One region of the Cupriavidus sp. HE11 genome, then DNA from elsewhere that is predicted to be linked to it. Evidence: predicted binding sites of a transcription regulator. Region 1 holds the regulator's gene; the other holds the start of a gene.
What was found. The regulator FNR, encoded in region 1, switches genes on or off when oxygen is low (the NO sensors DNR and NnrR bind a similar motif). The targets are predictions, from matches to a motif close to TTGATNNNNATCAA.
Positions count from the first base shown of each region.

Region 2: paaA (1,2-phenylacetyl-CoA epoxidase subunit PaaA) is a predicted target of FNR. The motif match lies at 3,582-3,595, and genes of this name have one in related genera.

Region 1 is NZ_CP184464.1:395,728-401,057, reverse strand. Features, by position in the region: gene ccoP (cytochrome-c oxidase, cbb3-type subunit III) at 1-447, shown strand, start outside; gene ccoG (cytochrome c oxidase accessory protein CcoG) at 506-1,996, shown strand; gene ACOABP_RS01870 (hypothetical protein) at 2,044-2,253, shown strand; gene ACOABP_RS01865 (hypothetical protein) at 2,250-2,495, shown strand; gene fnr (fumarate/nitrate reduction transcriptional regulator Fnr) at 2,589-3,314, opposite strand; gene ACOABP_RS01855 (sulfite exporter TauE/SafE family protein) at 3,400-4,167, shown strand; gene scpB (SMC-Scp complex subunit ScpB) at 4,719-5,330, shown strand, end outside.
Region 2 is NZ_CP184465.1:522,372-527,701, reverse strand. Features, by position in the region: gene paaE (1,2-phenylacetyl-CoA epoxidase subunit PaaE) at 1-863, opposite strand, end outside; gene paaD (1,2-phenylacetyl-CoA epoxidase subunit PaaD) at 889-1,422, opposite strand; gene paaC (1,2-phenylacetyl-CoA epoxidase subunit PaaC) at 1,428-2,189, opposite strand; gene paaB (1,2-phenylacetyl-CoA epoxidase subunit PaaB) at 2,198-2,479, opposite strand; gene paaA (1,2-phenylacetyl-CoA epoxidase subunit PaaA) at 2,540-3,541, opposite strand; gene paaX (phenylacetic acid degradation operon negative regulatory protein PaaX) at 3,655-4,587, shown strand; gene ACOABP_RS19795 (TerC family protein) at 4,607-5,330, opposite strand, start outside.

The DNA of each region.
Region 1 (5,330 bases):
ACCGACAACGACTGGCTCTATGGCGGTGACCCCGAAACGATCCAGCAGACGATCACGAAGGGCCGTAACGGCGTGATGCCGCCGTTTGCGGGCACGATCGATGCCAAGCTGGCCGGCGATACGGCGCAGTATGTGCGGTCGCTGTCGGGGCTCACATACGATCCGATCCGGGCGTCGCGCGGCGAAAGCACGTTCAAGTCGACCTGCGCGGCATGCCATGGCGCGAGCGGCAAGGGTAACCAGGCGCTTGGCGCGCCGAACCTGTCCGATAACGTCTGGCTGTACGGCAGTTCGGAAGGCGTGATCGTCGAGGCCATCCTGAAGGGGCACAACGGCCATATGCCGGCCCACGAGGAAATCCTGACACCCGAGCGCATCCGCATGCTGACTGCGTACGTGTGGGGCCTGTCGAACACCAGCACGAGTGCCGCGCCCACAGGGCAATGACAAACCGCTCTCCGGTCCGGACGGCATGCCGTCCGGCCGGGAGCATGAGGGCTGAATAATGAGCGCGCCCCTGGAATCTCCCCCCACTTCCCGCGAATCAAGCGAGGCCGCCTGGCGGCCCGCACCTCCACCCAAGTCGGCGGCCGACGCCACCGAGGAGGCGCTGTACGAAGTACGGCGCAAGATCTACCCGCGCTCGGTCACGGGTGCCTTCTCGAGCTGGCGGGTCTGGCTGGTCATCCTCACGCAACTGGTCTACTACGGTACGCCGTGGCTGCAATGGAACGATCGTCAGGCAGTGCTGTTCGATCTCGGTGCCCGCAAGTTCTATATCTTCGGACTGGTGCTGTGGCCCCAGGACGTGATCTACCTGGCGGTGCTGCTGGTCATCTCGGCGCTGGCGCTGTTTCTGTTCACGGCCATCGCAGGGCGGCTGTTTTGCGGCTACGCGTGTCCACAGACGGTCTACACCGAGATCTTCATGTGGATCGAGCGTCGTGTCGAAGGCGACCGCATTGCCCGCATCCGGCTGGACGGCGATCCGTGGAGCTTGCGCAAGATTCGTCTCAAGGCGACCAAGCACTCGCTGTGGATCCTGATCGCGCTGTGGACAGGCTTCACGTTCATCGGCTACTTCGCCCCGATCCGCGAACTGGGCGGCGAAGTCCTGCACTGGACGCTGGGCCCTTGGCAGGCGTTCTGGATGCTGTTCTATGCGTTTGCCACGTGGGGCAATGCCGGGTTCATGCGCGAGCAGGTGTGCAAGTACATGTGCCCGTATGCGCGCTTCCAGAGCGTAATGGTGGATCGCGATACGTATGTCGTGACCTACGACGTGGGTCGTGGCGAACCGCGCGGCAGCCGGTCGCGCAAGGTCGATCACCATGCGGCGGGCCTGGGCGACTGCGTGAACTGCAGCATCTGTGTGCAGGTATGCCCGACTGGCATCGATATCCGTGACGGGCTGCAGTACGAGTGCATCGGCTGCGGCGCGTGTATCGATGCCTGCGACCAGGTCATGGACAAGATGGAGTATCCGCGCGGACTGATCCGGTACACATCGGAAAACGCGATGCGCAAGAAGCTGTCGGCATCGGACGCGCGCAAGCGCTTGCTGCGTCCCCGCACGGTTGTCTACACGGCGATCTGGCTGGCGCTGACGGTGGGCTTTTTTGCGTCGCTGGCCATGCGTACGCCGCTCAAGGTCGACATCATTCGTGACCGTGGCGCGCTGGGGCGCGAAGTGGAAGGCCGCTGGATCGAGAACGTGTACCGGTTGCAGCTGATCAATGCGACCGAGGCACCAATGAAGTTCCACGTGCAGGCACAGAGCGCCGAGCTGAAAGGCCTGATCGTGGAGTACGACCACGGCGCGGAATCGCTGTCGCCCACCTCGAATCGCCTGCTGCCAATCCGCATTCGCGTGCCGATCGACGATGCGAAGCAGGGTACGCACAAGATCGAGGTGACAGTTACCGCCGAGACCGAAGCCGAGCGCAAGGTGGATATCCGGCAAAGCACGAGTTTCATCGTTCCTCGCAATCTGTGATGCTGTCACCGATGGTGAACCGGGACGGATGCCAATAGGAGAGCGCAATGACCCAACACCCCGCAAAGCCCTGGTACAGGGAACCATGGCCCTGGATTCTGATGAGTGGTCCGCTGCTGGCGATGGTCGGTTGCGGTATCACGATCTGGCTGGCGAACACCCATGCCGATGTGCCGGTGACCGACGCCACCCGCCATGGACTGGTAGTGGAGAAGGCAAGCGCCGATCGCGCTGAACAGACCGCGAGGCGCCCATGAGACTGCGCTGGCTGATGTGGGTGCTATGGCCGGCGTTTCTGATGGGCGGTGCGGCCACGGCGGTGGTGTTCTCGGTGGTAGATCCCGGAGATCTGAATTTCTTCGGACATCCGGTCGAGGCGTCGCGGCAGGCGATCTACACTGTGGGGTTTCTGGTAGCGTGGCTGTTCTGCGCGTTGTCCAGCGGGCTCACGCTGTACACGATGCCGGTGAAGCTTAGTGACACCGATGAACTCGAGTAGGCAATGCAGAATTGCACTGCAAAAGACAAAGGCCGCGCCGGAAGTGTTCCGGCGCGGCCTTTGGCGTGATGTTCCGTGCGGGTTCGGTCTGTCTCAGCAGGACCGGCTGTACACCTGCTTGATACCTGCCATATCGACGAGCTTCACATGTCGCTGACGAATCTGGATCAGGCCTGCTTCGGCAAAGCGCGAGAACAGGCGGCTGACGGTCTCGAGTTTCAGGCCCAGGTAGCTGCCGATTTCCTCGCGGCTCATGCGCAGAACGAACTCGGTGGACGAATAACCGCGTGCCGACAGACGCTCGGACATGTTCACGAGAAAAGCGGCCAGGCGCTCTTCGGCGCGCATCGAGCCCAGTGTGATCAGCATGACCTGGTCCTGCGAGATTTCCTTGCTCATCAGGCGCAGGAACTGGCCTTGCAGCGAGGGCAGGGTGCTGGAGAGCGATTGCAGGTCGTCATAGCGCACGACGCAGACTTCGGTGTCCTCCAGCGCGGTGGCGTCGGAAGCGTGCTGCATCTCGCTGAGGCCGTCGAGGCCAATGACTTCGCCGGGCAGGTGAAAACCGGTGATCTGGGTGCGCCCGTCTTCCATGGTGACGTGCGTCTTCAGTGTTCCGAAGCGAATGGCGTACACCGCGTTGAGCGGTTCGCCCATGCGGTAAAGCGTTTCGCCCTTGTGAACACGCACGCGTTCCTGCACGAGCGTGTCCATCTTCGCCAGGTCTTGTTGCGACATGCCCACGGGCAGGCAAAGCTGGCCCATGGCACATGTGGAACAACGGGGCGACATCTCGGTGACGGGGATGGAAGTCAACAATTGAAGTGCTCGTTATGAATGCGCTTGCAGCGAGGGCGCGATGCAGGCATTTTACAGCGTCATGTGACGCAGAAGCGAGGAACAGTTGCCATTTGGTGTGCTTTTAAGCGTTTTTCTGATGGCCTTGCTCGGTGGTATGCATTGCGCTGCCATGTGTGGAGGAATTGCTATTGCTGCGGAGCAGAAACACCCGCGGGATGTGGCAATTGTCTTGCATCGTTCCACGCGTCAATGGTGGACTGCGTTGTGCATCATGCATGCGGGGCGCATTACGACATACATGCTGCTTGGCGCGGTGATGGGTGCGGTGGGCGCGACGGTGTGGCGACAGGATTATCTGCCGCTGCAGCGCTGGCTCTATGCGGCGGGCAGCATGATGCTGGTGATCACGGGTCTGTGGTTGTTGCGTGGACGCGTGATGCGATCCGACTGGATCGAGCGTCTGGCGTCGCTGGCCGCAGTACACGTGGTTCAACGTGCACGTGCGATGGCCGGGCGACTGCCGATGCGGCTGCGCGGCAAGCAGCGCGCGGCACCGCTGGTGCGTCGATACGGGATGGGCCTGGCATGGGGGCTCGTACCGTGTGGAATGGTCTATGGTGCACTTGCGCTGGCGCTGCTGGCTGGCAACGCGGTATCGGGTGCGCTGGTGATGGGGGCGTTCGGTCTGGGCACGCTGCCGAACCTGCTGGTGATCTCGGGGTTGTCGGGATACCTGCGGCAACTCTCCCGCAAGCCCGCGGTGCGCGTGGCGTCGGGCCTGGTGGTGATCGGATTTGGCGTGCTGGGGGTGGCCCGGGCAATATGGCTGCCGGATACCCTGGCCCAACACGGCTTTTGCGTGGTGTTCTGAATCGGCCACAGCGGCGGGTTGCGGGCGGGGCCGGGAATGCCATACAATCCCGAGAACCACGGTATCGCGCCGCACCATGCTCGGGGCGCCGCTGGGGCCGCATCCCTGATCTGGGGAGCGTGCCCAGGGTTTCTGGCCACCCCGGTGCGCCGGAAACGTCTCCACAGTCCATCCGGTTCAAAAGATCTGGTTAAAAGGCCGGCTGCGGTTGGGAAGATGGCGCCGGTCAGGGCGGGGTTGCCTGAGCCGATATCGTCTTGTTTCTTGCCGTCTTGGCCATCCGGTGGCCCTGGCGAATGTCCGCCCCGAAGGGAGAAGGCGCGACGCAAGAGGTCCGTTGACTGGTGAAACTGGCCAGCGCCGGACGATCTCCTGCCGGATCGACCCGGCAATTCGATGCAAAAGAACGAGGTGCGCACGGCTGCGCTGCATTAGCGGGCGAGCTGGCTGCGCGATGAAATGGCGGTGGCTTCGGCCTCGCTGTATCTGCAATCTCCAGTGCCCCGGGATTCGTCCGGGGGCAGGTGCAAAGACAGGCTGCACGCAATCACATGAATACCCAAGAGGCGAAGATCGTCCTCGAGACCGCGCTGATCTGTGCGCAGGAACCGCTGCGCGTTGGCGATCTGCGACGGTTGTTTGCCGACGACGTCGGCGCCGACACGATCCGGGTGCTGCTCGAGGAACTGCGGCAGGACTGGCAGCCGCGCGGGGTGGAACTCGTGGCGCTGGCCAGCGGCTGGCGTTTCCAGAGTCGCCCCGAGATGCGGGAGTTCCTTGACCGGCTGAATCCGGAAAAGCCGCCGAAGTACTCGCGCGCCGTCATGGAAACCCTGGCGATCATTGCGTATCGCCAGCCTGTCACCCGTGGCGATATCGAGGAAATCCGGGGCGTGACGGTCAGCACGGAAGTGGTCAAGAAACTCGAGGACCGCAGCTGGATCGAAGTCATCGGCCACCGCGATGTGCCGGGGCGCCCGGCGCTGTACGCAACGACCAAGGCGTTCCTGGATGACCTCGGCTTGCGTTCGCTGGACGAACTGCCGCCGCTGGAAGACGCCCAGGCGCAGGCGCAAGCCGCGCTGCTGGAGCAGCAGGCTATTGATTTTGAAGAAATCGCCACGGCCAACCCACCGGCTGGCGACGAAGAGGCCTTTGCGGAG
Region 2 (5,330 bases), on a different replicon from region 1:
ACCGTCTGGGTGTTCCGGGCCACGGTAAAGCTGCGCGAGCGGCCATCCTGTATCACCGTGACCTCGCAATCCTGCTTGCCGGCGGCGGCGCCTTGCGGCTGCGGCGCGCGGGTGGCTGGCGTGCTGGTGCCGAACAGCTCGCGCTTGATGCGGGCGGGGTCGACGCCGTTCTGCTTCAGCGCATCGGATACGCCTTCCATCATCGACTGCGGGCCGCAGATAAAGGCCACGTCGATGCTGGCCGGGTCCACCCACTGCTTGAGTAGGGCGTCGGCCTTGGCGCCGTCCAGGCGGCCGTTGAACAGGTCGATGTCGAGCGTCTCGCGGCTCAGGATAAAGACCAGGTTCAGCCGGTGCAGGTAGGTGTCCTTCAGGTCTTCGAGTGCTTCCTTGAAGATCACCGTGGACGACGCGCGGTTGCCGTAGAACAGCGTGAAGCGGCTGTCCGGCTCGGCACGCAGCGTGGTTTCGATGATCGACAGCAGCGGCGTGATGCCGCTGCCTGCGGCAAAGCCCACGTAGTGCTTGCGGTGGCCGGCATCGAGCGGCACGCTGAAATGGCCGGACGGCGGCATCACGTCAAGCGTGTGGCCGACGCGCAGCGTGGCCGTAGCCCAGCTCGAGAACAGGCCGCCGTCCACGCGCTTGATGGCAATGCGCAGGCGCTGGTCCTGCGCGGCGGCGCAGATCGAATAGGAGCGGCGCACTTCGTTGCCGGCAATGCGCGTGCGCACGGTCAGGTGCTGGCCGGGCGCATAGCGATACGTCTCGGCCAGTTCCGGCGGGACGTCGAAGGTCACGGCGATGGCATCGCGCGTCTCGTTGGTGACATCGGTCACGCGCAGGGCATGGAAAGTGCTCATGTCTATGTCTTCCGGTCGCGGCGGCTCAATGCGCCTTGAAGTAGTCGAACGGCTCGCGGCAGTCGCCGCAGCGGTACAGCGCCTTGCAGGCCGTGGACCCGAACTGGCTGACCAGGTGCGTGTGGGCCGAACCGCAATGGGGGCATGCCACCTTCGGTCCGGGCTGGCGCCGGCGGGTAATGCCGCTGATGTCGATGACGGTCTGCGCGGGCGGTGCAATGCCGTAGCCGGCCAGCTGCTGCCGGCCACGCGCGGTCATCCAGTCGGTGGTCCAGGCCGGCGCCAGTTGCAGCCGCACATCCACCTGGCCGATGCCATGCTCGCCCAGCGCCTGCACGATCTGCTCGCGGATCAGCGTGACGGCCGGACAGCCCGAATACGTCGGGGTGATCGTCACCACGCAGGTGTCGGCTTCCCAGTGCACGCCACGCACGATGCCGAGATCGACGACCGAGATCACCGGAATCTCGGGATCGGGGATGGTGTCGAGCCACGACCAGATGGTGTCCGCGGTTGGGGCCATCGTGGCGTGGGGATGGACGATTGCCTGCGCCTGCATGCTGCTCACCACGTGGCGCCGGGATAGGCGCGCTGCAGGAACTGCATCTCGGCCAGCAGGAAGCCAAGGTGTTCCGAGTGGCGTCCGGCGTGGCCGCCGCGCTGCATCCAGCCATCGGCCGGCATTTCCAGCGTGGCCTCATCCAGCACGTCGGCCAACTGCTGGCGCCAGGGCGCCTGCAGCGCGGCCGGGTCGCAGGCCACGCCGGCCGCGATCAGGGTGGCATCGACGCTGTCGGCGTCGAACAGCTCGCCGGTGTACATCCACAGGCGATCGATGGCGTCCTGCATGCGGCGATGGCTTTCGGCCGTGCCGTCGCCCAGGCGCACCACCAGATCGGCGCTGCGGCGCGCGTGATAGGCCACTTCCTTGACGGCCTTGTCGGCGATGGCGGCGATGGTGGCATCGCTGGACCGCCGCAGCGCGTCGAGCAGGTAGTAGTGCCAGGTATCGAACAGGAACTGGCGGGCCAGCGTATCGGCATAGCTGCCGTTGGGCTGCTCCACCAGCAGCGGGTTGCGGAACTGGTGCGCGTCGCGCAGATAGGCGAGCTGGTCTTCGGTGCGGCCCGCGCCTTCCACTTCACCGGCATGGGACAGCCACATGCGGGCCTGGCCGATCAGGTCCAGGGCGACGTTGGTCAGCGCGATGTCTTCCTCCAGCGCCGGGCCCTTGCCGCACCATTCGGAAAGGCGCTGGCCCAGCACCAGCGGGGTATCGCCCAGGCGCAGCAGGTAGTCGAAGGTTGCTTGCTTGCTGACTTGCATGGCGTGCCTCAGATGTGCTTGACCGCTTCGGGCATCGGAAAAAACGTGGGATGGCGATAGACCTTGCTGTTGGCCGGCTCGAACAGCGGGCCCTTGTCGGTCGGGCTGCTGGCGGCGATATGCGTGGCCGGCACGGCCCAGATGCTGACGCCCTCGTTGCGGCGCGTGTAGACATCGCGGGCGTTGTTGATCGCCATGGCTGCGTCGGCCGCGTGCAGGCTGCCGACATGCTTGTGCGCCAGGCCGTGCTGGCTGCGGATAAAGATTTCCCAAAGCGGCCATTCGCTCATGGCTGTCTCCTGCTTGTTGAGTGCTGGATGCTGAAACGCTGAATTGCGGAAAGGGGCGCGTCAGGCGACCTGGCGTTCCGCCGGGTGTCCGGCGGACTGCTTGCCGGCGTGGGCCGCCAGTGCGTCGCGGAACCACGCGCCGTCCTGCCAGGCCTTGACGCGGGTGCCAAGACGTTCGCGATTGCAGGGGCCGTTGCCCTGGATCACGTTGTAGAACTCGTCCCAGTCGATGGCGCCGAAGTCGTAGTGGCCGCGTTCGTCGTTCCACTTCAGATCGGGGTCGGGAATCGACAGACCCAGGAACTCGGCCTGGGGCACGGTCTGGTCCACCATCTTCTGGCGCAGCGCATCGTTCGAGAACAGCTTGATGCGCCATTGCGCGGATTGCGCGCTGTGCAGCGAATCGGCGTCGGACGGCCCGAACATCATCAGCGCCGGCCACCACCAGCGGTTCAGCGCGTCCTGGGCCATCTGCTTCTGCTCGGCCGTGCCGTTGCACAGCTTGAGCAGGATGTCGTAGCCCTGGCGCTGGTGGAACGACTCTTCCTTGCACACGCGCACCATGGCACGGGCATAGGGGCCGTACGAGCAGCGACACAGCGGCACCTGGTTGATGATGGCCGAGCCGTCCACCAGCCAGCCGATGGCGCCGATGTCGGCCCAGTTCAGCGTCGGGTAATTGAAGATGCTCGAATACTTGGCTTTTCCGCTATGCAGGTCGGCCAGCATCTGGTCGCGCGACACGCCGAGCGTTTCCGCCGCGCTATATAGATACAGCCCATGGCCCGCTTCATCCTGGATCTTTGCCAGCAGCACGGCCTTGCGTTCCAGCGTCGGCGCGCGCGTTACCCAGTTGCCTTCGGGCAGCTGTCCCACGATTTCCGAGTGGGCGTGCTGCGAGATCTGGCGTACCAGTGTGCGTCGGTAGGCGTCGGGCATCCAGTCCTTCGATTCGATGCGGATGCCTTCGTCGATGCGCTGCTGGAAGCTGCGTTCGTCATCGTTCATGTCCTCCGCCGTGCGGACTTTCGTGACACCGGTATCGACCAGTTGCGCGTACATGCATGTCTCCGTGATTCGCGTCAGGTTCGTAGGCCTGACATTGATCAGGATCATAGTGATACGATTTGACTCATTCAACGAGTTCGTGTGTATCACTTTGCGCAAGGAGACCCATGCCTGAGGTGTTGAAGCCGGAGGGGGTGTCGCCTGCCGTGGCCCGGCTGTCGAAGGGGCTGAAGCTTGGGGCGGGCTCGCTGCTGGTGACGATGTATGGCGATGTGATCGCGCCGCGGCCGCAGGCGCCGTGGCTGGGCAGCCTGATCACGCTGTCGGCGCCGTTTGGCCTGAGCAACCGTCTGGTGCGCACGGCTATCTTCCGGCTGGCGGCCGACGACTGGCTGGAGGCCACGCGCGTGGGTCGCAAGAGTTTTTACGGCCTGTCCGACGCGGGGCTGCTACGCGTACAGCACGCGGGCAAGCGCATCTATGCGGGCGCGTCGCCGGCGTGGGACGGCAAGTGGACGCTGGTGCTGCTGCGCAACGACACCAGGGCCTCGATGCGGCAGCCATTGCGCAGGGAACTGCTCTGGGAGGGCTTCGGGCCGGTGGCGCCGGGCGTGTTTGCGCACCCCAATGCCGACCGCGGCTCGCTGGAAGAAATCCTGGCGGCCGCCGGCGCCACCGAGCACGCGGCCGTGATGGTGGCCGAATCGGTGGCCGCGTTTTCGCGGCGGCCACTTGAACAGCTGATCCACCAGACCTATCGGCTCAAGGAGGTGGCGCAGGCGTGGCAGGCGTATGTCAGACGCTTTGCCTCGTGGGTCAAGGAAGCCCCGTCCCTGTCGGCGGTCGATGCGTTTTTCGTGCGCATCCTGCTGATCCACGAATATCGCCGCGTGCTGTTGCGGGACCCCGGCTTGCCCGATGAACTGCTGCCGGCCGATTGGCCCGGCCGCGAGGCGCGGGCCGGTACCGGTGCGCTCTATGCGGCACTGTTGCCGGCCAGCGAGGCCTATCTGCGGGCATATCTCGAAACCGAGGGCGGAATTTTCCAATCGCCCATGCGCGTGTTGCGCGAGCGGTTCACGTCACGTTTTCACGAATAGCCGCCTGAGCCTGTCGCCGTCAGTCGTGTGCGACAGCCTTGCCGCCAGCCTTCGCACGCCGGCGCCGGGCGAGCATGTTCAGTCCCTCCACGGCCGTGGAGAACGCCATCGCCGTATAGATATAACCCTTGGGTACATGGTGACCCAGCCCGTCGGCGATCAGCGTCATGCCGATCATGATCAGGAAGGCCAGCGCGAGCATCACGATGGTCGGGTTGCGATTGATGAAGTTGGCAAGCGGCGTGGCGGCCACCAGCATCACGGTCACCGCGGCGATCACGGCCACGAACATGATTGGAATGTGATCTGTCATGCCCACTGCTGTAATGATGCTGTCGATCGAGAACACGAGGTCCAGCACCAGGATCTGGCCGATGGCTGCAGCGAAGCCGGGCACGGGGCGGGCGGCGGCCGATTCGTCCTCGTGTTCGGCCTCGGGCGCCACGTGCTCGTGGATTTCGCGCGTGGCTTTCCAGACCAGGAAGGCACCACCGGCGATCAGGATGATGTCCCGCCAGGAAATGCCCTTGCCGAATATCGTGAAGACCGGTTCGGTCAGCGCCACGATCACGGCGATGGTGGCAAGCAGCCCCAGCCGCAGGATCAGGGCCAGGCCAATACCGATGCGGCGCGCCTTTTCCCGGTTCTCCTCGGGGAGCTTGTTGGTCAGGATGGAAATAAAGATGAGGTTGTCGATGCCCAGCACGATTTCCATGGCAACCAGGGTAGCCAAAGCGGCCCAG